Regions from separate parts of the Sporosarcina sp. QA0331 genome, predicted to be linked through region 2. Evidence: predicted binding sites of a transcription regulator. Region 2 holds the regulator's gene; each other region holds the start of a gene.
The links. Region 2 encodes Rex, which represses fermentation and respiration genes when NADH is low (regulators of the CRP and FNR family bind a similar motif). Its sites were predicted from a motif close to TTGTGAAATATTTCACAA; they were not measured.

Region 1 (7,977 bases), 1.7 Mb from region 2:
CGACACTTTTCTTCTCTGCATTGTTGATTTTCATCATCTTCATTGTAGACCTTCTATACGGAATCATTGATCCGCGAATCCGTTTGTCTGGAGGTAAAGGTTAATGCGAAAAGAAGAACTTCAACAATTGCCGCCGGAAAAATTCGAGCGAATTTCAATTGATAGCAGCAGTGCTGAACGTATTACTAAACCGAGCTTAAATTTTTGGCAAGATGCATGGCTTCGACTGCGTAAAAACAAAGCGGCGATTGTCAGCATGGTCATTCTTGTATTGTTCATCATTATGGCTTTAATAGGGCCGCATCTAAATGGCCATGATGGAGATGAGCAAATTTTGCGTCACGCTAACTTGCCACCAAAAATTCCTGGAATTGAAAAATTAGGGATATTTGACGGAATGGGCAAATTAGGTGGGGAAACTGTAAACCTCTATGAAATTAAAAAAGTGGATGAGTATTACTGGTTTGGAACGGATGGACTTGGCCGTGACTTGTTTACCCGTGTTTGGGAAGGTACTCAAATTTCCTTATTGATTGCATTTGTTGCTGCGGCAATCGATGTGGTCATCGGTGTTCTTTACGGAGGTATATCGGGATACTTCGGCGGCCGTGTCGATGATATCATGCAACGGATTGTCGAAATTTTGATCGGTATTCCGACGCTTATTATCGTAATCCTTATGCTCTTGATAATGGAGCCGGGTCTAACCGCCATTATCATTGCGATCTCCCTTACTGGATGGATTGGGATGTCCCGTATTGTACGTGCTCAAATCTTGAAATATAAAGGGCAGGAATTCGTACTTGCTTCACGGACGCTCGGGGCGAGTGACGCTCGAATCATCGGCAAACATTTATTGCCGAATATCTTGGGGATCATCATCATTAATACGATGTTTACCATCCCGACTGCTATTTTCTTTGAAGCGTTCTTAAGCTTTATCGGACTTGGGCTGCAACCGCCTGCCGCTTCATTAGGTACATTGATCAACGACGGCTTCAAAGTGATGGAGCATCAGCCGTATTTCCTATTGTTCCCGGCCGTGATCATCAGTGTCTTGATGATTGCATTTAACTTGATCGGCGATGGACTGCGCGATGCATTCGATCCGAAAATGAAAGATTGATTGGAGGAAAGCCAAGATGGAAAAAATATTGCAAGTAAAAGACTTGGAGCTTTCCTTCCACACTTTTGCCGGTGAAGTGAAAGCGATCCGAGGAGTTAGTTTTGATTTGAATAAAGGGGAAACGCTGGCAATTGTTGGTGAGTCGGGGTCTGGTAAATCGGTGACGACAAAATCCATTATGCGCTTATTGCCAGAATCTAGCTCTGAATTTAAAAATGGTGAAATTCTTTTTAATGGAAATGACTTGACAAAACTTTCCGATAAACAAATGCAAAAAATTAGAGGGAAAGAAATTTCAATGATCTTCCAAGATCCAATGACATCATTGAATCCGACGATGACAATCGGTAAGCAATTGATGGAGCCGATTTTGAAGCACCAAAAAGTAAGCAAGGCAAAAGCAAGAGAAGTCGGCATCGAATTATTGAATATGGTTGGGATACCGAATGCGGAAAACCGTTTTAAAATGTATCCTCACCAATTTTCCGGCGGGCAAAGACAAAGGATCGTAATTGCAATAGCGCTCGCTTGTAATCCGAAAGTTTTGATTGCCGATGAACCAACGACTGCCCTTGATGTAACAATACAGGCACAAATCCTTGAATTGATGAAGGATATCCAGAAAAAGGTCGATACGTCGATCATCTTCATTACACATGATTTAGGTGTCGTGGCAAATGTCGCTGATCGGGTTGCTGTTATGTATGGCGGGCGGATTGTGGAAGTGGGTACGGTAGATGAAATCTTCTATAACCCGCAACATCCATATACATGGGGGCTTCTTAGCTCGATGCCGTCTATGGATTTGACGGAGGAAAAGCTATATGCAATTCCAGGTACACCGCCTGATCTATTGGATCCGCCTGTTGGGGATGCATTCGCGCTAAGAAGTGAATATGCTTTGAAGATTGATATGGAACAACCGCCTCCGTTCTTCAAAGTGAGTGATACACATTATGCTGCAACTTGGCTGTTGCATCCAAATGCACCACAAGTGGATCCTCCTAAGACAATCATTGAGCGGATGAAGACATTCCGTGGGAGCAGATATTATGAGCAAGCGACTGGAGGGGATGCATGATGGCTGAAAAATTGCTTGAAGTGAAAAACTTGAAACAATATTTCAATGTAGGGAAGTCATCCGAAGTCCGGGCAATTGACGGTATCAGCTTTGATATTTATCGCGGAGAGACATTCGGGCTAGTCGGTGAATCCGGTTGCGGTAAATCGACAACTGGCAGGACAATCATTCGACTTTATGACGCAACTGACGGCGAAGTCCTTTACGACGGAGTCAGTGTGCATGCGAATAAATCGAAATCAGAAATGAAGGATTTGAATCAGAAGATGCAGATGATTTTCCAAGATCCATACGCATCGTTAAATCCACGGATGAAAGTCCTTGACATCATCGCTGAAGGATTGGATGTTCATGGACTTGTTAAAAATCCGAAAGAGCGGAAACAGAAAGTTATCGAGTTGCTAGAAACAGTCGGTTTGAATAAAGAGCATGCGGAGCGTTATCCGCATGAATTCTCGGGAGGACAGCGGCAACGGATCGGGATTGCCCGTGCGCTAGCCGTCAATCCTGAATTCATTATCGCTGACGAACCGATTTCTGCACTAGACGTATCGATTCAAGCGCAAGTTGTCAACCTCTTGAAAGAGTTGCAAAAGGAAAAAGGATTAACGTATTTATTCATTGCGCATGACTTATCTATGGTAAAATACATTTCAGACCGGATCGGCGTAATGTACTTTGGGAAACTCGTTGAGATGGCTCCTGCGGATGAATTATACAAAAATCCTCTTCATCCTTATACAAAATCATTATTATCTGCAATTCCACTTCCAGATCCGATTTATGAACGGACACGCGTAAGACAAGCGTATGATCCGAAAAAACATAATTACGGTCCAGATGAAAAAGTGGAATTCCGTGAAGTGAATCCAGGTCATTTCGTTCTCTGTTCTGATAAAGAGTTCAAAGAAATGAAATCACAAGTCAACTAATGAAGTTCTACCGCCATGACGTCAATCATTACGATGTCATGGCGGTTTTCTGTTTCTGAGCCGATTTCTTGCGATAGAATGTTACAATATAAGCAGCTAATTTATTTGGACAGTTATGTTTCATTCGAAGGAGAGATAAAATGGACTCGGAAATTGAACTTCTGAAAAATGCAATGTTTTTTAAAGACTTATCTGACCAAGAATTGAAGCCTTTTCTTTCAATTATGAATCGGCGTAAGCTTACCGATAGAACTATTTTATTTTTGCAAGGTGATCCGATCACCCATGTATTTATTGCGACGGCAGGGAAGATTAAAATATTTAGGAACGACCAAGCGGGCAAAGAACAAGTCTTGCATTTTAAACAGCACGGGGACTTGTTTCCACATGTCGGTTTCTTCCGTCAAGGTCACTACCCAGCCCATGCACAAGCGATTGAGGATAGTGAAGTCTTTTCGATTGCAATCAAAGATTTCGAACAGGTCCTTATGTCGAATCCTTCTTTGTCGATTAAGCTTTTCAGGATGCTTGGCGATCAAATCGTCAATTTGCAGCAAAGGTTAGAGGAGCTTGCATTGCGCAGTGCGAATGAACGGATTTTGTTGTTATTGCTTAGGCTTTGTGAAACACATGGATCTGCTGTCATCGGGAAGGAAGGCTGGGTGAAGTTGAATACCCGCTTTAAAAATGCAGATCTAGCCAATATGATCGGCACTTCGAGAGAGTCAGTCAACCGGATGATTTCACAGCTGCGCAAAGACGATGCGGTGCGATTGGAAGAAGGGGAATATTTGATACGTCCAGAAATGCTGAAAGATGAATTGCTCAATTTCACTTGAATCATTAATTGATAGCCATTTTGCAAACTACGATCATGTAGTTGCAAAATGGCTTTTTTGGTGGATTCAATGTCATAGGTTTGCCACTTTTGATCTCGTTAATGTGATGTACATCACATTGATGAGAACCGTTATCAACTATTATAAAAACAACAATAAAGCTATGGAGGTGATTCGAAATGAATTTGCATGAAGCACCGATTAAAAATAAGCAGGAACAAGAAGATGAAAATACCGTGAAAGGGACAATGGCTTCTGTCGGTATCGTGGGACTTGTCATCCTGGTGATGTGGGTATTGCTATTCGCCATTTATATGTACCGCTACTAATACACGATAGAGATTAGGAGGAAGAAAGATGAAAATGAATCGCTATGAAGAGATCTGGTTACTATTGAGCGGTGGGATGCTTGTCATTTTCATGCTTATTACGGGCTATCAAACTTTTGCTTTCGGGATGGGGCCACCGAGCCATAAAGAGACAATTGACCCGCAAAAGGTGGATGAAACTGCTCCGTTTGATAAGCCGGGCGTTTATAAGACCGACGACAATGAATATGAAGTAGTCATGACTTTGGAAGTCTTCAACTTCAATCCGGGGAATATTGAAATTCCGGCTGGTTCAACAGTCACTTTCATTATGACATCGAAGGATGTTGTGCACGGTTTCCAAGTTGCTAACACAAACTTGAACGCGATGGTTATGCCAGGTCATATCCAAAAAGCGACGCAAACATTCGATAAACCTGGGGAATATCTCGTGTTATGCAATGAGTATTGCGGCGCAGGGCATCAGCATATGAGCACGACAATTACGGTGAAATAAAGGAGGGAAGTATCTTGAATACGGCAGTTAACGTTCGTCAAAAAGAAAAGAAATTAAAAACGGCCTTCAAGGATACATCAAATAAAGTGATGGGGATCGGGCCGGAAGATGCCAAATTGACAAAATCATATATGATCGTTGCCTTTATCGCTTTGCTTATCGGTGGTGCATTAGGGTTGCTGCAAGGTTTGGAAAGAGCCGGCCTCATGCAGCTGCCGCACTGGTTCAATTACTATCAAGTTTTAACCGCTCATGGTGTATTGCTCGTACTTGTATTAACAGCTTTCTTTACGATCGGGTATTTCTATGCTAGCTTGTCTCACACAATAGGCGGTTTATCGTCGAAAGTGAGAAAAATGGCATGGACCGGCTTTTGGTTGAAAGTGATTGGTCTTGTCGTAGCAGTTATTCCAATACTTATGAATAAAGCGTCCGTCCTGTATACATTTTATCCGCCGATGGCAGCGTCACCATATTTTTATATTGGTCTAGCACTTATCGTCATCGGAGTATGGATGTGCGCTTTCGGAGCTTTCATAAGCGTAGCAAAATGGCGTAAACAGAATCCAGGCAAGCATATTCCGATTTTCGCGTTCTTCGCAACAGGTGTATTCGTTCTACTGTTTTTCGGGAGTATCGGTGTCACAATTGAGGTGTTGACGTTGATTGCATGGTCATTCGGTTGGAAAGCTACGATCAACGTAATGCTTAGCCGGACGCTATTCTGGTCGTTCGGCCATACATTAGTGAACATATGGTATTTGACAGCTGTATCCGCATGGTATGTAGTCGTTCCGAAAATCATCGGAGGACGTAGATTTAGCGATACATTGACAAGGGTAGTCGTCATCTTGTTAGTAATCTCAAATATACCAGGAGGATTCCACCATCAAATTGTCGATCCTGGCATGACGCAAACTCTTAAATTTCTTCATCTGTTCATGAGCCTTGCTATCGGTTTTCCTTCTTTGATGACAGCTTTCGCAATGTTTTATGTCTTTGAAAAAACCGGTCGTAAATTAGGAGGAAAAGGGTTATTCGGTTGGCTGAAGAAATTGCCTTGGGGAGATGTCAGGTTCCTCGCTCCAATGATCGCGATGATTGCATTCATTCCGGCAGGGGCTGGAGGGATTGCACAAACAACTAACCAATTGAATCAAGTCGTGCACAATACGTTATGGGTAGTCGGCCATTTTCATTTGACAGTCGGCACGTCTGTAATTCTGACATTTTTCGGCATTAGCTATTGGTTGATCCCTTATATATCTAATCGGGTATTGACGCCAATGATGAATAAAATCGGCATTATGCAAACAATCATCTGGACTGTCGGTATGTTGTCCATGTCCGTTGCCATGCACTGGGTCGGATTGCTTGGATCTCCTAGAAGAACATCCTATACGACATATGGGGATAATGCAACAGCACTCGGTTGGGATCCGTACTTGCTTTTCCTCGCTGTAGGAGGGACGTTCCTAATTATCGGTGTACTCATCCAAGTATTCGCTGTATTCCATATGATGTTCTTTGCTCCAAGAGGAGAGACGCAATTTCCAGTCGCCGAGACGGAGACGCCCGAAGAGGCAACTCCGATGTGGACGGATCGGTGGGGATTATGGATTGTTGTCATGTTAGTAGTCGTTTCCATGGGTTATGTCGTACCATTAGTCGATCTGATCGTCAATGCTCCGCCGGGATCACCTCCATTCATAACATGGTGATAAAAGGGCGGTCCCGTTGAGTGGCCACCCTTTCTTGAAAACAATTGAGGAGTGGGTATCATGTCAACTCGATATACGAAATTGGCTAGTGCGGTAGTAGTGCTAGTCGGATTACTTATCATTTTTATCGGAACTGATGGATTCACAGCATTTACTGCCGAAAAAGCCCGTGTGAATCAATTGCTGAAAGACAAACCTGAATTTCCCGATGTCAAGATGGAGGATAGTGAGGGACGGGTATATTCGATAGATGAATTCAAAGGAAATTATATTCTTATAACTTTTTTCTACTCATCTTGCACAACTGTTTGCATTGATCTCGAGATGAATATGTCCGAGTTGTATGAGAAGATTCCACTGAAATACATTGGTAAGGATATCGACTTTCTTAGTATCAGTTTTGATCCTTCAAGAGATGATCCCGCCACTTTAGACATTTATAAAAATATGTTCAATAGTGATGGCGAGACATGGCGAATGGCGAGAATTCCGAACGAGCAGCAATTGGAAGGGCTATTGAAAGAGTTCGGCGTCATCGTCATTCCAGATGATTACGGAAATTTCACACATAATTCGGCATTCTACCTTGTAGATGGCGAAGGAAAATTAGAAGAAGTTATGGATTATACAAATGTGGATGAGGCTGCAGAAAAGCTCATGGAAGTACTGGGCGGTAGGGAGGGGAGGTCATGAAACAGGCAGTATATGGAGCGGCATTGTTCATCTTCCTTGCAATTCCAGTCGTTGCAGATGTGCTCGAATCAATAATGATCATGCACATGCATATGCAAATGCCGCTTCTTATATTTTCCGGCTTTTTAATGGCCGTTTTTTTCAGACGTAAGTTTCCTACGTTCTTTGCTAAATGGAATGGGGATGGGATACCAGGTATTTTACTATTTACACTTATCATGGTGTATTGGATGATTCCGTTAACGATGGATGATGCATTGACAATTATGACTGTGGAGATATTCAAATTCATCAGTTTGCCGTTTCTTGCTGGTATTCCATTACGTGATAGTTGGAAAAAAATCGGTCCGGCCGGAAAAAAAGTTATTTTGGTCACTTTTACTCTATTGTTTTATATAATGGGTTTTCTTTATATAAAAGCACCTATTCAACTATGCAATAACTACTTGCTCATCGATCAGCTCGCTCTTGGGTGGGGCTATATGACGATGGCTATCTGCTTCACGATCTACTTGCTCTATCTTGCTTTTACGAATAAGTATGAAGCGGTTTAAAAGGAAGCACAACCCCTATTCCTTACATCAAGGAGTAGGGGTTGCATATTATAAAAATATTAAACGCTCTTAGCAGTTTGTACTACATTTGAATTTTTTGATTTATGCTGTTCAGCTCTTACTTTTTTGATATCAACTTGGATTAAGATCGAGATTACTAAAGCGATCGCAAAGAGACCGGAGAAAAACAGCAAGCTGCTTTCATA
Region 2 (7,977 bases):
GTTGATCTGCCCGATTGTGGACGCACGAAGAAATAATGTGTACGCAGGGGTATATGAATTCGTGAATGGCGAGCTAATCGCCAACGCGGAGGACGGGCATTTTGCGATTGAGGATCTGCTGGATGTTTTAGCGAAGAAGGAGCGTCCAGTCCTTTTTGTCGGTAAGGATGTTGCAATGCATGGAGAGCTTATAGTGGAGAAGTTAAAAAAGAATGCAGTTATTGCACCGTTCCCGCTGCAGCTTCCACGGGCGTCTTCATTGATCTTCATCGCGCAGCAAAGCGGGCAAGAGGAGAATATACATGCATTTACGCCGGAATACCGCCGTATCGCAGAGGCGGAAGCGAATTGGCTCATGCAGCAACGGAAGGATCATAGCGGTGAATAAAAGTATCGAATATCGGAAGATGACAATAGAAGATATCCCCGCAGTTGTCGAAATCGAGCAGGAAGCGTTTGCGACTCCGTGGACGCAAGAGGTTTTCGAGCATGAGATGACCGGGAATGATTATGCTCATTATATCGTTGCAGTCGCGGATGGCGAAGTGATCGGGCATTTTGGAATGTGGGTCGTGCTCGATGAATGTCATATCACGAATGTGGCAGTGAGGAAGCATATGAGAGGCCATGGAATCGGTGAGGCGCTCATGCGCAAGGCGATTGAGCTGTGCAAGGTGAATGATGTGAGGCTGATGACGCTTGAAGTCCGCGTGAGCAATCATACAGCGCAAAACTTGTACCGCAAGCTGGGCTTCCAAGATGGCGGCATACGGAAAAACTATTATACGGACGACCATGAAGATGCGCTCGTCATGTGGGTGGAATTGTAATGGACAAAGATATGTATATACTAGGAATTGAAACGAGCTGTGATGAGACAGCGGCTTCGGTCGTGAAGAATGGGCATGAGATCGTCTCGAACGTCGTTGCTTCGCAAATTCAGAGCCAGCAACGGTTCGGAGGCGTGGTGCCGGAAATCGCTTCTCGACATCATGTCGAACAGATTACACTCGTCATAGAGGAAGCGTTAGCAAAGGCTGAGCTTACTCCATCGGATTTGGATGCGGTTTCTGTGACGGAAGGTCCCGGGCTTGTTGGCGCATTGTTGATTGGCATTAATTCGGCGAAGGCGTTCGCGTTTGCTAACGGATTGCCGATTGTCGGCGTTCATCATATCGCAGGGCATATTTATGCGAATCAATTGATGCAGCCAATGGAGTTTCCGCTGCTAGCTCTTATCGTATCCGGAGGGCATACGGAGTTAGTTCTAATGGAGAAGCATGGGTCTTTCAAATTGATTGGCGAAACGCGGGACGATGCAGCAGGAGAAGCATATGACAAAGTCGCCCGTGTTCTTGGGCTCCCTTATCCAGGAGGGCCGCATATCGATAAACTTGCGCTTGAAAGCGATGAAGCAGTCGATTTTCCGCGGGCTTGGCTAGAGCCGGATTCATATGACTTCAGCTTTAGTGGGTTGAAATCAGCTGTTATCAATTATAAACATAATATTGAGCAAAAAGGCGGGGAAGTCAACCCGGCTCACGTAGCGGCAGGCTTCCAGCAAAGTGTCGTCGACGTGTTAACGGAGAAGACGTTGAAGGCTGCGAAGGAATTCGGTGTGAAGCAAGTTATCGCAGCAGGTGGTGTAGCTGCGAATAAAGGATTAAGAGCTTCATTGGATGCAGCATTTGAAAAAGAAGGAATTCCTTTTTACGTTCCTCCGATTTCCCTTTGCACGGACAATGCGGCAATGATTGCGGCGGCAGGAAGTGAGATGTATGCGAGCGGCAAACGAGGTACGTTGGGAATGAACGGCAGGCCTGGCATGGAGCTTGCTTCATGGGATGAATAATAATAAATGAAGGAAATCGTCGAGTTGTGACGATTTCCGTTTTTATTTGTCCTAGAACGAATTCGTCTTGTCAAGAGGGAACGTTCGTACTTATGCACAATTGTTAATAAGTTGTGGATAATTAAAAGATTCGTGTGAATGACTATGACATCTTTTGGATAACTATGTGGGTATTGAAGACAGTTAATGTGGATAACGTGGATAACTATGTTCATATCCTATTATATCAACGTGGATGATGTTGATAAGATTGTGGAAATCAAAAGGGAACCCTTGTCGAAAACAAAAGAAAGCTGTCGAAATGGTGTTCATTCCATTCGACAGCTTTATCCCGCTTTACCTCTGTAAGATTCCCAGTGGGGAATCAACAGCCAGTAAAAATCCCGATTGGTTCAACTAACATTCAGTTGATCCCCACTGGTTGAAGTTTCACTTTATGTGAATTATGAATTCAATATCTCGAGCTCTTCCTGCAAATTCAACCATTCCTCTGATTGGTTGTCGTGCTGCATTTGGAGTTCGTCGATCTGTTCTTGCAGCTCCATCAGTTTCACATGATCATCAGCGAAATCGGGGTTCAACAACTCTTCCTGCAGAACAGCGATTTCGGCATCCATTTTTCCGAGCGACTCTTCAATTTCAGCAATCGCTCTTGTCAATCGGCGTTCTTGCCGTTTGAATTCCTTGTCTTCTTCATTCCGTCCGTTTTTCTGCTGTTTTGGCTGTTCCGAATTACTATTATCGGCTTTCAGCTCTTCCAGCTCATTTTTCTTTTCAACGAAATAATCGTAATCACCAAGATACTCTGTGACACCGGAAGGACCGACGTCAATTACTTTCGTCGCGATCCGGTTAATGAAATAACGGTCATGAGAAACGAAGAGGATTGTGCCCGGAAAGTCGTCTAACGCATTTTCCAGAACTTCCTTGCTGTCGAGGTCAAGATGGTTTGTCGGTTCGTCAAGCACGAGTGTGTTCGATTTTTGAAGCATGAGCTTCGCTAATGAAAGACGTGCTTTCTCGCCGCCGGACAATGAAGCGACAGGCTTCTCGACGTCTTCGCCTGTGAACAGGAAGCGTCCGAGTACGGAGCGGACGTCCTTTTCATTCATCATCGGCCACTCATCCCACAGTTCTTGAAGGACTGTTCCCGTACCGAGGATCGTCGCTTGATTCTGGTCATAATACCCAAATTGGACATTTGTTCCGTAGCGGATCGTTCCGTCGATAGGCTCCTGTCTTTTAACGAGCGTCTTCAAAAGCGTCGACTTTCCGATTCCGTTCGGTCCGATGATTGCAATCCGGTCTCCTTTGTATGCATGCATATGAATATGCTCAGAAACGGCTTGGCCGTTATAGCCGACAGCGATGTTGTCCAATGTGAGCACATCGTTGCCGCTTGGCCGTTCGATGGAGAATGAGAAGCTGGCGGACTTTTCATCACCATCAGGCGCTTCCATCCAATCCGTCCGTTCAAGCAGCTTCCGTCGACTTTTCGCCATTTTGGAAGTGGAAGCACGGGCGATATTCCGTTGGATGAAATCTTCGAGCTTTGCTTTTTCACTCGTCTCGCGTTCGTACAACTTCTTATCGCGTTCATAGTTCTTCGCCTTCTCAACTAAATAAGCGCTATAGTTGCCGACGTACTTCGTCACTTTCTTCCTCGACACTTCATACGTAATCGTCACGATCTGGTCAAGGAAATAGCGGTCGTGGGAAACGATGAGAATCGCGCCTTCATAGGAGACGAGGTATTTTTCGAGCCAGCCTAATGTCTCGATATCCAAGTGGTTCGTCGGCTCGTCCAATATGAGCAGATCCGGTTTGCTGAGCAGCATTTTCGCAAGCGCCAGCCGCGTTTTTTGCCCGCCGGACAACAGATTGACTTGCTTCTCGTAGTCTTCAGGATAGAATCGCATTCCGTGAAGAACCGAACGCATATCAGATTCGTATTGATACCCGCCCGAATCCTTGAATTCGATTTGCAACGTGTCATAATCTTTCATGACACGCTCATATTCTTGCTGGTTCTCATAAACGGAAGGATCCGCCATTTGCGCTTCCAGTCCGCGGAGTCGATTTTCCATTTCAAGCAACGGTCCGAAAACAGTCAGCATTTCTTCCCAAATTGTTAGGGGAGAATCAATGCCCGCATGTTGTTCGAGATAGCCGACTTGTACGTCTTTCGGCATGATTAAATCGCCGGAATCTGCGGACATTTCTCCCGCAATTATTTTTAATAATGTCGATTTGCCGGCACCATTCCGTCCGACGAGCGCAACCCGGTCACGGTGCTGCACTTCGAGACGGACGTTTTTCAATATATCAGTTCCAGAAAAGGATTTCGTAATTCCATTCACTTGTAATACGATCATTCAGCACACCTCTATTCCACTTTTAGTGTAATCGAATGGGCCTGTCGGTGCAATGGTTGGCTTTACATCAGCACGCATCTGGAGTACGATAAAAAAAGGTCCATTGCACGTATAGGAGGTAAGCTATGGCTGATACGACTCAGAGAGTTCCACAGGCAACGTCAAAACGCCTTCCTTTATATTATAGATTTCTGCAAAACTTCGCGAATGCGGGCAAGAAGCGCGTCTCTTCCAGTGAATTGAGCGAGGCAATGAAAATCGATGCCGCTACAATTCGCCGTGATTTCTCCCATTTTGGGGCGCTCGGGCGCAAAGGCTACGGCTATGACGTGAACGACCTTCTTTTATTCTTCCGTAGGGCGTTGGATCAAGACGAAGAGACGGATGTCGCGTTGATTGGCGTTGGAAGTTTAGGAAATGCATTCTTGAAATACAATTTCCAGAAGAACCATAATACGAGGATTGTTGTCGCATTCGACCCGAAAGCACCGAAGGAAGGAAAGATGGTCAGCAATATCCCGGTGTTCCATCCGGATATGATGGAAGAGAAAATTAAAGAGCTAGGCATTCAACTCGTCATCTTAACTGTTCCGACAAAGGCGGCGCAAGAAATCGCTGATCGGATGGCGGCAATCGGAGTGAAAGGAATTCTCAATTTCACTCCGGTCCGGCTGGCAGCACCCGACTGGATGCGTGTTCATACAATCGATTTGTCGGTGGAGCTGCAGACGATGATTTATTTCATAAAAAATGACGAAAAAGATTCACAAATATAAAGGTATTGTCAATAGTAATACAAGCTGTTTTCATGTAAGATGGATTATATATGAAGGAGGTGTCCGAAATGGCTCCAGGTGTAGGAAGTCTACTTATAATCGCTGTCATTGCATTGCTCATTTTTGGACCGAAGAAGTTACCGGAAATCGGAAAGGCATTTGGCTCTTCACTGCGCGAGTTTAAAAATGCGACAAAAGGTCTTGCGTCCGATGATGATGAACCGAACAAAAAAGTGGAAGACAAGAAAAATGATGTGCAATAAGTAAGGATGTCTGTCCGATGAAAGAAAAAAATTTAACAGTCATTGAACATATAGATGAAATTAGAAAACGACTGATGGTAATCGTCGTTTTCTTTGTTATTGCGGTAATCGGCAGCTTTTTCATCGCGAAGCCGATTATTAAGTTTTTGCAAGCAGAGGCAGGGTATGAGGAATTTCACGCATTCAATGTCGTTGATCCAATTGCCCTGTACTTGAAAGTCATCATCTTTTTAGCAGTGGTGATCATTTCACCGGTCATCATGTATCAGTTCTGGTCGTTCATATCGCCGGGGCTTCATGAGACGGAGCGAAGAGTGACGTTAAGCTATATCCCGTTTGCGTTTATCCTAATGATTGTAGGGATTGGGTTTTCCTACTTCGTTCTCGTGCCATTCGTCATGAACTTCATGAAGGAATTATCGGGAGAGCTCGGGATTACTCAGACGGTCGGGATTAATGAATACTTTACGTTCTTATTTCAAATACTGATCCCGTTCGGAATTGTCTTTCAGTTGCCGATCGTCCTTTTATTCCTATCGAGGCTTGGCATATTGAACCCGAATAAGTTAGTGAAAATCCGGAAGGTAGCATATTTCGTCCTGTTCGTCATTGCCGCGTTCATCACCCCGCCGGATATTATGTCGCATTTATTAGTAACCGTCCCGTTATTAGCACTTTATGAAATTAGCATCGTCATCTGCCGCGTCGGGTATCGAAAATTCCTGAAGGCGGAGGAGAAGCGGAAGCTGGAAGAAATAAAGGCAGAGCAGCAGCGTCAAATCGATGAAGTGATGGGGAATTTAGAAAAATAAAGCAGTGTCCCGCTTCCTGGGTAGTTTTCAGGGAAGCGGGATTTTTTATGTAATGAAATTCCAAAATGATTCCAGTATGATAGGAAGTGAAGAACTGACATATACATAAGAAGTAAAGGGGGATACACATGAATCCATTACTATCCATTTGGAACCAGCCGACGAAGACGCTGCAATATATGTTGGAAAAAAAGTCGGCGGGATATGGCTTTCTCATTTTTCTGCTAAGCTCAATTAGCGCCGGCTCTATCGCGATGGCGACGACTGGCATTTTTGGCGGCATGCCGTTAGCATTTATCATTATTGTATCTATTATCATTACATATGGGGGCGCACTTATTGGCTGGGTGATCACTGCAGGAATGTATACGTGGGTCGGAAAATGGCTCGGTGGGAGAGGCAAGTTCACTGATATGATTTACATCACACCTGCATCATCGATTCTGACGATTTGGATTGCGCCTCTAAATTTCCTGCTCATCGCGATATACGGTTCCCGGCTATTTGTGGTACCGACAGATAATTTTGGAATTACGAACTTGCCGCTAGGCATTTATTTCTTGCAAAATTTGATCACGATCGGCATCGGCATATATGGAACGGTCATCGCTTGTAAAGGAATCGGCCTCGTCCATGGATTCTCTGCATGGCGCGGGCTCGGTGTTGTTGCAATTATCTTCGGCATCTTCTTCGTTATTATCTTTATGTTTATGCTAATCTTCGGGGCTATTATCTTTTCATTAATAGCGACACTTGGGTGAATGAAAAACGACCTCCCTTTAACCGGGAAGTCGTTTTTTTATTGAAGAAACATGATGAATGCTTGCTTCATGTTTTGCAATTGCTCGATCCTGTCGTAATTCAGTTGAACAATCATGACGAAGCCGTTCATAAGAAAATGGGCAATCATCGGAGCCCAAATTCGCTTCGTGTGATGATAAATAAACGCAAATACCATTCCCGGTGCCATATAGACTAATGTGTGCTCAAGCTCGCCGTGGACGACCGCGAAAATGACTCCGCTCAAAATGGCTGCAATCCAGAAATTCGATTTTGCATAAATGCCACCGAATACTACCCTTCTGAATACAATTTCCTCTAGAAGCGGTGCGAAGATGACAATCGAAAAGATGATAATCGGCGACAGTTTGGCAATGTCGCTCAGTAAGGTTGTATTTTCAGAGCCGGGCATGATACCGAGCGCCATTTCGATAATGCCGGCAATCATTTGTCCAGCCATTGCCATGAAAAATCCTAGTACCCCCCAGAGGACTGTCATCCAAGGAGTCGCTTTCTTCCCTTTTTTAAAGATATCCCAAAAGCGCTTATTGCGCGTCGTCATGAACAGGATAATAGGGGCGGCGATCAGATTGGTAATGAATAGCGCCCAAGCGAAGCTGTAATAGGCCGCGGCTTCCTTTTCCATACCGGCAGTATCTTGAAAATAGTTGAAGAAACCTTTCGAGATCGGAACGCTTCCGAACTGCATGGCGATATATAAAAGAACGATCGAAATAGAGATTTTCCAGTTTTTCATTGCCAACTTCCTTTCTATTACTGTTTATTTTAGCTGTTTCAATGATGACAAGCAAAGAGAAAAGGATGTAAGGGTTGTAGACTGCCAGAAGTCATGGAAAACGGTCAAACTTTGTTCAGTTTTTATCCATTGGGACATAAGTATTTTGCTTGCAATTTTTGGGCAACTTGATTATGATAAGAAATGTATTAGCACTCTTGATTGATGAGTGCTAAAAAAGAAGATAATATGTCGAGGAGGTTGTTTCACTTGTTGAAACCATTAGGTGACCGTATCGTAATCGAACTAATCGAAGCAGAAGAAAAGACGTCTAGCGGTATCGTATTACCGGATTCTGCGAAAGAAAAACCGCAAGAAGGAAA
Region 3 (7,977 bases), 860 kb from region 2:
CATTTGACCGCCATCCAGATCAACAAACGGTTTTTGGTAGCGTTTTTGCGCCTCTTCCTCAAACTTGGCAATTCCTTGTCTGAACATCTCGGCACGCGTCAGTCTGCTCTGGTAGCCTTGCGTCGCTTCTCCTGCGAAAAACGGGCCTTGCATATATTCCCGTGAATTACTGCCGTAACTTCCGGCCAATTGGTTGTCTATAAAATAGGGCACGCCAAGGCCGATAGCTCCTGGTCCGAGATCATCCTCCGGGAATATTCGCTCAACCGCCTGTGAAAGCACATTGAAATCAGCATGATTCGTAAAGAACATCAAGCCTTTGACCGATGTTACATCGTGATTTTCCTCATTCTGCGTCCCGCTTTTCGTTTGTACTCCGTCTTTATTGACGTTGTAACCAACAAGACCACCAATCAGTCCTCCCCCTACCAATGCTCCAGTGGCGATTCCTGTCGTTTTTAGGAAATCGCGTCTCGACAAACCTTTTTGTTCTTCAGCCATATTGTTTCCTCCTCCCTGTATATGTCATCTAGCATGTCCGTTTTCTTATGCGTTTCATACAAGTTGAGCAATAATTATCCAATTACGGTATATTGTTTAAAACAAATCTTTTGGAAGGAGGTTTTTCTCATGAAACGTTTCTTGTTTATTATGATTCTCGTTGTATTGGCAGGTTGTTCATTGAACGAAAATACGACTACCTCCACTACTCTTACAGAGCGACTGGCTACACAATTGGATTCCCCATGGTCCATTGCGTCAGACGGCGATCGTTTTTTCATTTCAGAACGGAATGGGGCGATTGTGAAGGTGGAGGCGGATGGCAATACAGTACGGGAAGAAGTACATCTCTCCGCCCCCCTATCGGATGCTGCGGAGGCGGGGTTGCTCGGTTTTGTTCTTCAGGATGATTTTGATGAATCAGGCCTCGCCTATGCATACTACACATACGACGCGGAAGGAGCTCCTATCAATCGGATTGTAAGGCTGCAGTACGATGCGGGGGAGTGGAGGGAGACGGACATCCTTCTGGACGGAATCGAGTCGGGGCCAGTCCATCATGGCGGGAGACTTGCAATTTCACCGGAAGGAACCCTACTTGCCACGATTGGTGACGGGGCAGCTCCCGAAAATGCACAAGATCCGGAATCACCCAACGGAAAAATCGTGGAGCTACAGAAAGATGGCAGTTTCAGCATTGTTAGCATGGGGCATCGGAATCCACAAGGGCTCGCCTGGAATTCGGACGGTGAACTTTATTCCTCAGAGCATGGACAGTCCGCAAATGATGAGATAAACAAGATTGTGCAAGGTGGGAATTATGGTTGGCCAGAAATTGAAGGAAATGAAAGTAAGGAAGGCATGTATTCGCCTTTGCTTACTTCCGGTGCAAACGAAACGTGGGCACCTTCCGGGATGACATTTCATGACGGTTTGCTCTATGTCGCTGCGCTGCGCGGGGAAGCAATATTGGTGATCGATCCAGAGCGTATGGAAATTGCAGACAAAATTGATGGGTTCGGCCGGATTCGGGACATCTATTCCGATGGTGAATCGCTGTTCTTCATTACAAATAACACGGATGGCCGTGGGAATCCAACCGAATCGGATGATATTTTATATAAAATCGGCTCGCACGAGATGACGGTTATTTTAGAATAAGCGTCAGATACCCTTAAAGTTTTCTGAAATATTCCGATACGAATAATAAGAGGAAAGGAGGATATAATTGCTCGGTAATTGGAATACGATGGGGTTGAATATCCTGCGCAATATGACTATGCATAATAATCAAGTTATGCGATCGATGGAGAGGCTCTCTTCCGGTATGCGCATCAACAGAGCTGCAGATGATCCCGCAGGTTTGGCTATTTCCGAGAAGATGCGCGCTCAAATTCGCGGGCTGCAAGTGGCACAGCGTAATATCCAAGATAGTATTTCATTGTTTCAGACGGCAGAAGGCGCGTTGAATGAATCTCACGCTATGCTTCAGCGCATGCGCGAACTAAGTGTTCAGGCAGCAAATGACACGTTGACAGATGCTGATCGTGAATTGCTCAATCAGGAATTCCAGGAGCTTAAAAAGGAGATTCAACGCACATCGACAGATACGGAATTCAATACGAGGAAATTGCTTGATGGGTCCAGTTCATCATTCAAAACACAAGCAGGAGCGAATGCAGGACAGTCGATCGAATTTTCTATTGGCAATATGGGCATTGACGCTCTTTCACTGACGGATGCCTCTATCGCCACCCGTGAAGATGCCGACAAAGCAATAGCTTCAGTGGATAAAGCCATACAGACCGTTTCATCCGAACGTTCCAAAATGGGCGCTTACGTGAATCGGTTGGAACATAGCTATAATAATGCACTGACAATGGAAGAAAACCTGACTGCTGCCGAGTCGCGAATTAGGGATGTCGATATCGCTAAAGAAATGCTGGCGCTGACGAAAGCAAATATTCTTCTGCAAGCCAGTCAGTATATCCTTTCCTTGCATATGCAACAAGCTCAATCCGTCCTTCAGCTGATTAAACAAACGTAACAGGCTGTCCGATAAGAAACTTCACTTTACGGACAGCCTGTTCTTCACTTCTCAAATCCTAAAATAGGAACGCGGTCTTCCAAGATGGTAACTTCTTCTATTGGAAGATCAATACGAAACTCATCTTTTCCATAAGGGCTGACCGCAACTTTCTTTTGAGCAAATGGATTATTCGTCACAAGCATCGCCATGCCGCTCTCCTTCTCATAACTCTCCAACGCAAAGCGATAACCCGATAGCATCGCATAGGGAAACACTTCATAAGCGTCTTCCAATTCCTCGGTGCTAACTTCCTTGAATAAATGTCCATTCGCGCCCATTTCGACAAACCCTATTTCCTTATCTTCCGGATTATCGGATTGCAAATAATATGTACGTCGTTGGGATACGATGGGATATTCTTTACCGTTCCAAACTGCAAAACGACCTTTTCTTATCATTCCATCTCCTCCAAGAAATGCTATTATGTACGTTTCTATTATATAAATCTGTGAAAAGTAGGGACAGGTAAGTTTAACCAAATTTTCGACATAATTCACAAGGACTTAACACTCTTGCCAAGTTAGAACTTTGGGCTGTCCTGGTCTTTACGTTTGCCTTTTTCCCTATCGGGTATTTAAAAACTACTACTCTTTGAGGAGGTTTTTATTATGAAAGACAACAATTACTCAGACAAGTTCAAAGGCGCGGTTAATAAAGCCAAAGGTGAAGTAAAAGACCAATTAGGTAATGCGACGGATGATGCAATGCTGCAGGCGGAAGGCAAATTGGACAAATTGAAAGGTGAAGCACAACAGGAAGTCGGCGAATTCAAGGATCGTTTTGGCAATTACAAAAATCAGAAGCGTTAAAAAGGTATATGGTGGGCTGTCTCCTCAGGACAGGGAGACAGCCTTCCTTCACTATAGATTGTCGGTATTAATTCGTGGAACAGAGTCTCCATATTCATCTTTCGGCTCTAATATATCATCAGCGGGCAACATAGTTTGCCTATCGATCATTGTTGCTCGAATATCCCTTTCTGTATCCTCGACTTCTCCGCTTCCACGTCCCTCAATCGATACATCAGGTTCAACATTGTCAACAAAAATCGCGATGCCTCCATCTTTCATCTCATTATAAATAGTATCTGCTTCCTGTCTGGAGAAGCCCATCTCTTCGAATATTTTTTGCTGCTTCGGCTGATTGTCAATAAACATTCCTTTGAACCGATCAAGAAAGTTCTCTGCTTCCCTCCCATCCAAAGCGACAAACGTTTGCCTGCGCAATTGTGCAAGATCGTCATCCGTATTTGCGACAGCGTGTATTTGGTCTTCTGAATAGCCCTGTGAGGTCAGTTCCGTAATCTTATACAATGCCGCGTCAATTTTATTCAACGTACCGACGTATCTTTTTTCCACGCTAAACACTCCTTTTCTTTTGTTTTCATTACTCTACCCCTAGAAACCATGGAAAACACCTTTCCATGAAATATGCGCCATGTTTAGTCTCAATGAATCGCGTGAATAGAATAAGAACAGAAAGGAAGTGCTTTCATTGAATAAGAAAAAAACTTTTACTTCAGAGGATCGGAAAGACGCCGAAGGCTCATTCATGGACAATCCGGAAAACTTGCCGACTGACAAGGAAAGCATCTACGATATGCACGAAGATATGCAAAATGTCGATCCAATTCCATTAGAGGATGTAAGATTGGAAGAATATGAGGAAGAACATCACCATAAAACAAAAAGCAGTTCGTCCAGCGAAGAAAAATATAAATAAACACAAAAAAGTAGAGGTGGAATACTGTGAAATTCCAATCCTCTACTTTTGTCGTCACCTGTCGATATTCCCCGGGAAATGTCAGTAAACTTCAATTACGCCCTGTCTAATTCCTGTTATACTAATGTCTTTGCTGCATTCTTTTTCGACATATACATTCCGAAAAGGATAAGCAAAATGATAAGGGCAACCGTCAACCCGACGCTCATCCAATAGGCTGATTGCTCTCCAGATGCGCTGAATGCATATGATGCGTATGTGCTCAACTTCCACGGGGTCACTGTCCAGTATGCGCCGACGACTCCGTCGATGATTTGGAAAACGAGCAGGACTAAGATAGATAGCCCGGCAACCCCTCCCGTAGACGTCCACGCACTGAATGCAAGAACGACTGTCACAGCGAAAACCAACCACAAACTATACGTTCCTAAAAACGTAAAGACTTCCCCTGCTGACACTGAGTTGAATAAAATTTGAATATAATACCACGCCGCGAAAAAACCTAACCAAACGCTAGCTAATACAATTGCATTGACGACTACCCATTTACTAAGAAAATATTGTCCAAACGACATAGGACGCACGTATAGAAGCGTTGCAGTACCAGTTTTCCGCTCACCTGAAATGGAACCCATGAAAGCGAGGATGATAACAAGGATGCCGATTGTCTGGTATTGGCCCATCAATGAGACAAAAATATCTTCCCCTCGGAACTCCGGCCAAGCAAAATTCGTCCCTTCCGGCAAGTTGCCGACACTCTTCATAATTTCAGGAAGGAAATGATTCGTGACCGGCTCGAGCACTCCAAAGATGACAAACACGATTGGAATCCAATACAGCTTGAAGTTACGGACATTTTCACGCCATTCCTTGCGTAGCAATACACTGAAGCTGCTCATTCCCCCATCACCACTTTCATGAAGATTTCTTCCAAGCTTGCCGTTTGCAATTCCACCTTCCGAATATGAAGGGCTTCTGCATGCAGCAATGCGATAACTTCAGATGTGCCTATCTCTTCCTTCAAAGCATCAATGGACACTTGCTTCTTTTCCGCTTTAACTTTCCATGGTGACAGTGCAGTAAACCGTTCTGCTTCTTCGACTGATCCAAACTCGATAAGAATGCGTGGGTTGGCGTATTTCTCTCGGATGGAATCCAGCGATCCATTTTCGACAAGGACACCTTTCCGAAGGAATAGCAGCTGGTCTGTCATTTCTTCTGCATCGTTCAAAATATGGGTTGAGTATAAAATTGTCGTTTTCTGTTGTAGTTCCTTCAACAAGTTCATCACTTGCCTTCGTCCAACAGGGTCAAGAGCTGATACTGGTTCATCTAACAAGAGCAGCTCCGGTCCGTGGACAATCGCCTGTGCCAATCCTAGCCGTTGCTTCATCCCTCCAGAAAACGTTCCAGTTCTTTTCTTCATAGCATCTCCAAGACCGACAAACTCGAGCGTCTTCTTCGCTTCCGCTAATGCTTGCCTTTTCTCAACTCCGCTCAACACGGCAGCCATCTCCGCGAATTCCAGTGCAGTCAACCAAGGAAAGAACTTTGGATACTGCGGAAGGTAGCCGATGGAAGACCGTATATCCGGCTTCGCCTGCCCCTGGAATAAAATCGAACCACTTGATGGCGTAACAAGTCCAGCAAGCATGGACAGCGTAGTCGTCTTTCCCGCCCCATTCGGACCGATCAATGCTGTAGAAGTTCCTGGCTCCAATTCGAATGAAATCGAATCTGCGACTTTATGACTTCCATATATCTTTGTTAGATTATTCACTTGCAGCAATTGCGTCATTCTTGCCGCCTCCCAAAAATGAAATACAAAATTGATCCGATGATGTTCCCTAGTAATATGATGAAAATCCACATGATGAACGGCCCATTCGTCCGCTGATGCCGTATGATATCGACTAGAGCGACTACCATCAAAATCAGTTGAAGTACTAGTATCGGCAAAATAAGATTCCAAGGTATGTTTGCAAGTTCAGACATGAACGTCACAACCTCTCCCTTTGTTATATACCAAGTATAACACCCCTGTTATATATTGTACATAACAAAATCCAATTATTTTTTGAGGATCTCATTTTGACTAACTAGATGTGACGAATATCACAGCAAACAGTGATCCCTTTTCTTATGATGGTGGGGAAAGAAATCCTTCTCATTCTTATGAATCAAAAAGTCACAACTATAAAGTAGGAGTGCTATTTATGAATCTTTTATTCAAGGATCGAAATTTTCAACATGAAAGGGACTATGATAAGTATCCTTTCATCGTCATTTGGGAAGTTACACGTGCTTGCGCTTTAAAATGCTTACATTGCCGTGCCGAAGCACAATACAAGCCAAATCCATGGCAATTGTCGTTTGAAGAGGGAAAAAAGCTGATTGACGAAATCGCTTTAATGGATAATCCGTTATTCGTCTTTACTGGCGGCGACCCTTTAATGAGACCTGACTTGTTTGAACTCGCCAAGTATGCAATCGAAGAAAAAAACCTTCCAGTATCGATGACGCCTAGCGCCACTCCAAAAGTGACACGTGAAGCAATCCGTAAAGCGAAGGAGGTCGGGTTATCACGCTGGGCCTTCAGTTTGGACGGCTCCTGTGCAGAAATCCACGATCACTTCCGGGGAACAAAAGGTTCCTTTGATCGGACAATGAAAGGAATCGAGTATTTAAAAGAACTGAATATCCCGATACAAGTGAATACAACTATCTCTAATTACAATCTTCATGATCTCGAAGCAATTGCCGAAAAAGTGAAAGACATGGGAGCTGTTCTTTGGAGTACATTTTTCCTCGTACCGACAGGACGCGGCCAGGAAAAGGATATGATCAGTGCTGAAGAACATGAGAAAGTGATGAAATGGCTGTATCAAATACAACAAACAATGCCTTATGGAGTTAAAACGACCGAGGCTCCGCACTACAGGCGTGTATTCCTTCAGGAAGAACAAAATGCTGAAAGTAAAATGGATGAGAGGGAATCAAAAAGGAAAGATGTATTGGGCAGAGCGCCAAAACCTGTGAATGATGGAGATGGATTCGTCTTCATCAGCCATATCGGTGAAGTTTATCCAAGCGGCTTTTTACCCGTTTCTTGTGGAAATATCCGCGAGCGGTCTCTCACAGATATCTACCAAAACTCTCCGATCATGCGGGAATTACGCGACAAATCTCTCTTAAAGGGCAAGTGCGGCGTTTGTGAATTCAATAAAGTATGCGGGGGATCTAGGTCTCGAGCATTTGCAATGACAGGTGATTACTTAGAAAGTGATCCTTCTTGTTCCTATATTCCAAAAGCTCTTCGAAAAAATGAGCTTGGGGTGACAACATATGAATAATGGCCGAAAACATATAGTTGTCCTTGGCGGCGGAATTACAGGGCTTAGTGCTGCCTACTACGCAAAGAAATTGTCGGAGAAACGGAATATCCCGTTAACAATTCATGTCATCGAAAAAAGCGGCGTATTGGGAGGAAGGATTCAGACAGTTGAACGGGATGGCTTCATTATCGAGAAGGGGCCGGATTCTTTTTTATCAAGGAAACTACCAATCATTGAGTTATCCAAAGAGCTTGGACTGGAGGATGAACTCGTCGGCACTAACCCGAAAGCTAGAGCTAATTATATATATTTGAACAAAAAGCTACACCC

Region 1: AC0L13_RS08405 (cytochrome c oxidase subunit 2A) is a predicted target of Rex. The motif match lies at 4,080-4,097, and genes of this name have one in related genera.
Region 3: AC0L13_RS00520 (TIGR04053 family radical SAM/SPASM domain-containing protein) is a predicted target of Rex. The motif match lies at 6,416-6,433, and genes of this name have one in related genera.

The regions. Positions count from the first base shown of each region.
Region 1 covers NZ_CM147850.1:1,710,540-1,718,516, forward strand. The annotation lists gene opp3b (oligopeptide ABC transporter permease) at 1-104, shown strand, start outside; gene opp3C (oligopeptide ABC transporter permease) at 104-1,126, shown strand; gene AC0L13_RS08390 (ABC transporter ATP-binding protein) at 1,143-2,207, shown strand; gene AC0L13_RS08395 (ABC transporter ATP-binding protein) at 2,207-3,139, shown strand; gene AC0L13_RS08400 (Crp/Fnr family transcriptional regulator) at 3,280-3,978, shown strand; gene AC0L13_RS08405 (cytochrome c oxidase subunit 2A) at 4,158-4,307, shown strand; gene AC0L13_RS08410 (cytochrome c oxidase subunit II) at 4,336-4,803, shown strand; gene AC0L13_RS08415 (cbb3-type cytochrome c oxidase subunit I) at 4,893-6,524, shown strand; gene AC0L13_RS08420 (SCO family protein) at 6,582-7,217, shown strand; gene AC0L13_RS08425 (hypothetical protein) at 7,214-7,771, shown strand; gene AC0L13_RS08430 (L-lactate MFS transporter) at 7,831-7,977, opposite strand, start outside.
Region 2 covers NZ_CM147850.1:3,399,118-3,407,094, reverse strand. The annotation lists gene tsaB (tRNA (adenosine(37)-N6)-threonylcarbamoyltransferase complex dimerization subunit type 1 TsaB) at 1-388, shown strand, start outside; gene rimI (ribosomal protein S18-alanine N-acetyltransferase) at 381-830, shown strand; gene tsaD (tRNA (adenosine(37)-N6)-threonylcarbamoyltransferase complex transferase subunit TsaD) at 830-1,852, shown strand; gene AC0L13_RS17205 (ABC-F family ATP-binding cassette domain-containing protein) at 2,296-4,227, opposite strand; gene AC0L13_RS17200 (redox-sensing transcriptional repressor Rex) at 4,353-5,003, shown strand; gene AC0L13_RS17195 (twin-arginine translocase TatA/TatE family subunit) at 5,072-5,266, shown strand; gene tatC (twin-arginine translocase subunit TatC) at 5,284-6,078, shown strand; gene AC0L13_RS17185 (YIP1 family protein) at 6,207-6,839, shown strand; gene AC0L13_RS17180 (lysostaphin resistance A-like protein) at 6,878-7,615, opposite strand; gene groES (co-chaperone GroES) at 7,865-7,977, shown strand, end outside.
Region 3 covers NZ_CM147850.1:103,614-111,590, reverse strand. The annotation lists gene AC0L13_RS00570 (gluconate 2-dehydrogenase subunit 3 family protein) at 1-501, opposite strand, end outside; gene AC0L13_RS00565 (PQQ-dependent sugar dehydrogenase) at 631-1,662, shown strand; gene AC0L13_RS00560 (flagellin N-terminal helical domain-containing protein) at 1,730-2,548, shown strand; gene AC0L13_RS00555 (hypothetical protein) at 2,593-2,988, opposite strand; gene AC0L13_RS00550 (CsbD family protein) at 3,199-3,399, shown strand; gene AC0L13_RS00545 (general stress protein) at 3,451-3,948, opposite strand; gene AC0L13_RS00540 (hypothetical protein) at 4,085-4,312, shown strand; gene AC0L13_RS00535 (ABC transporter permease) at 4,429-5,211, opposite strand; gene AC0L13_RS00530 (ABC transporter ATP-binding protein) at 5,208-6,110, opposite strand; gene AC0L13_RS00525 (PLDc N-terminal domain-containing protein) at 6,107-6,307, opposite strand; gene AC0L13_RS00520 (TIGR04053 family radical SAM/SPASM domain-containing protein) at 6,529-7,665, shown strand; gene hemG (protoporphyrinogen oxidase) at 7,658-7,977, shown strand, end outside.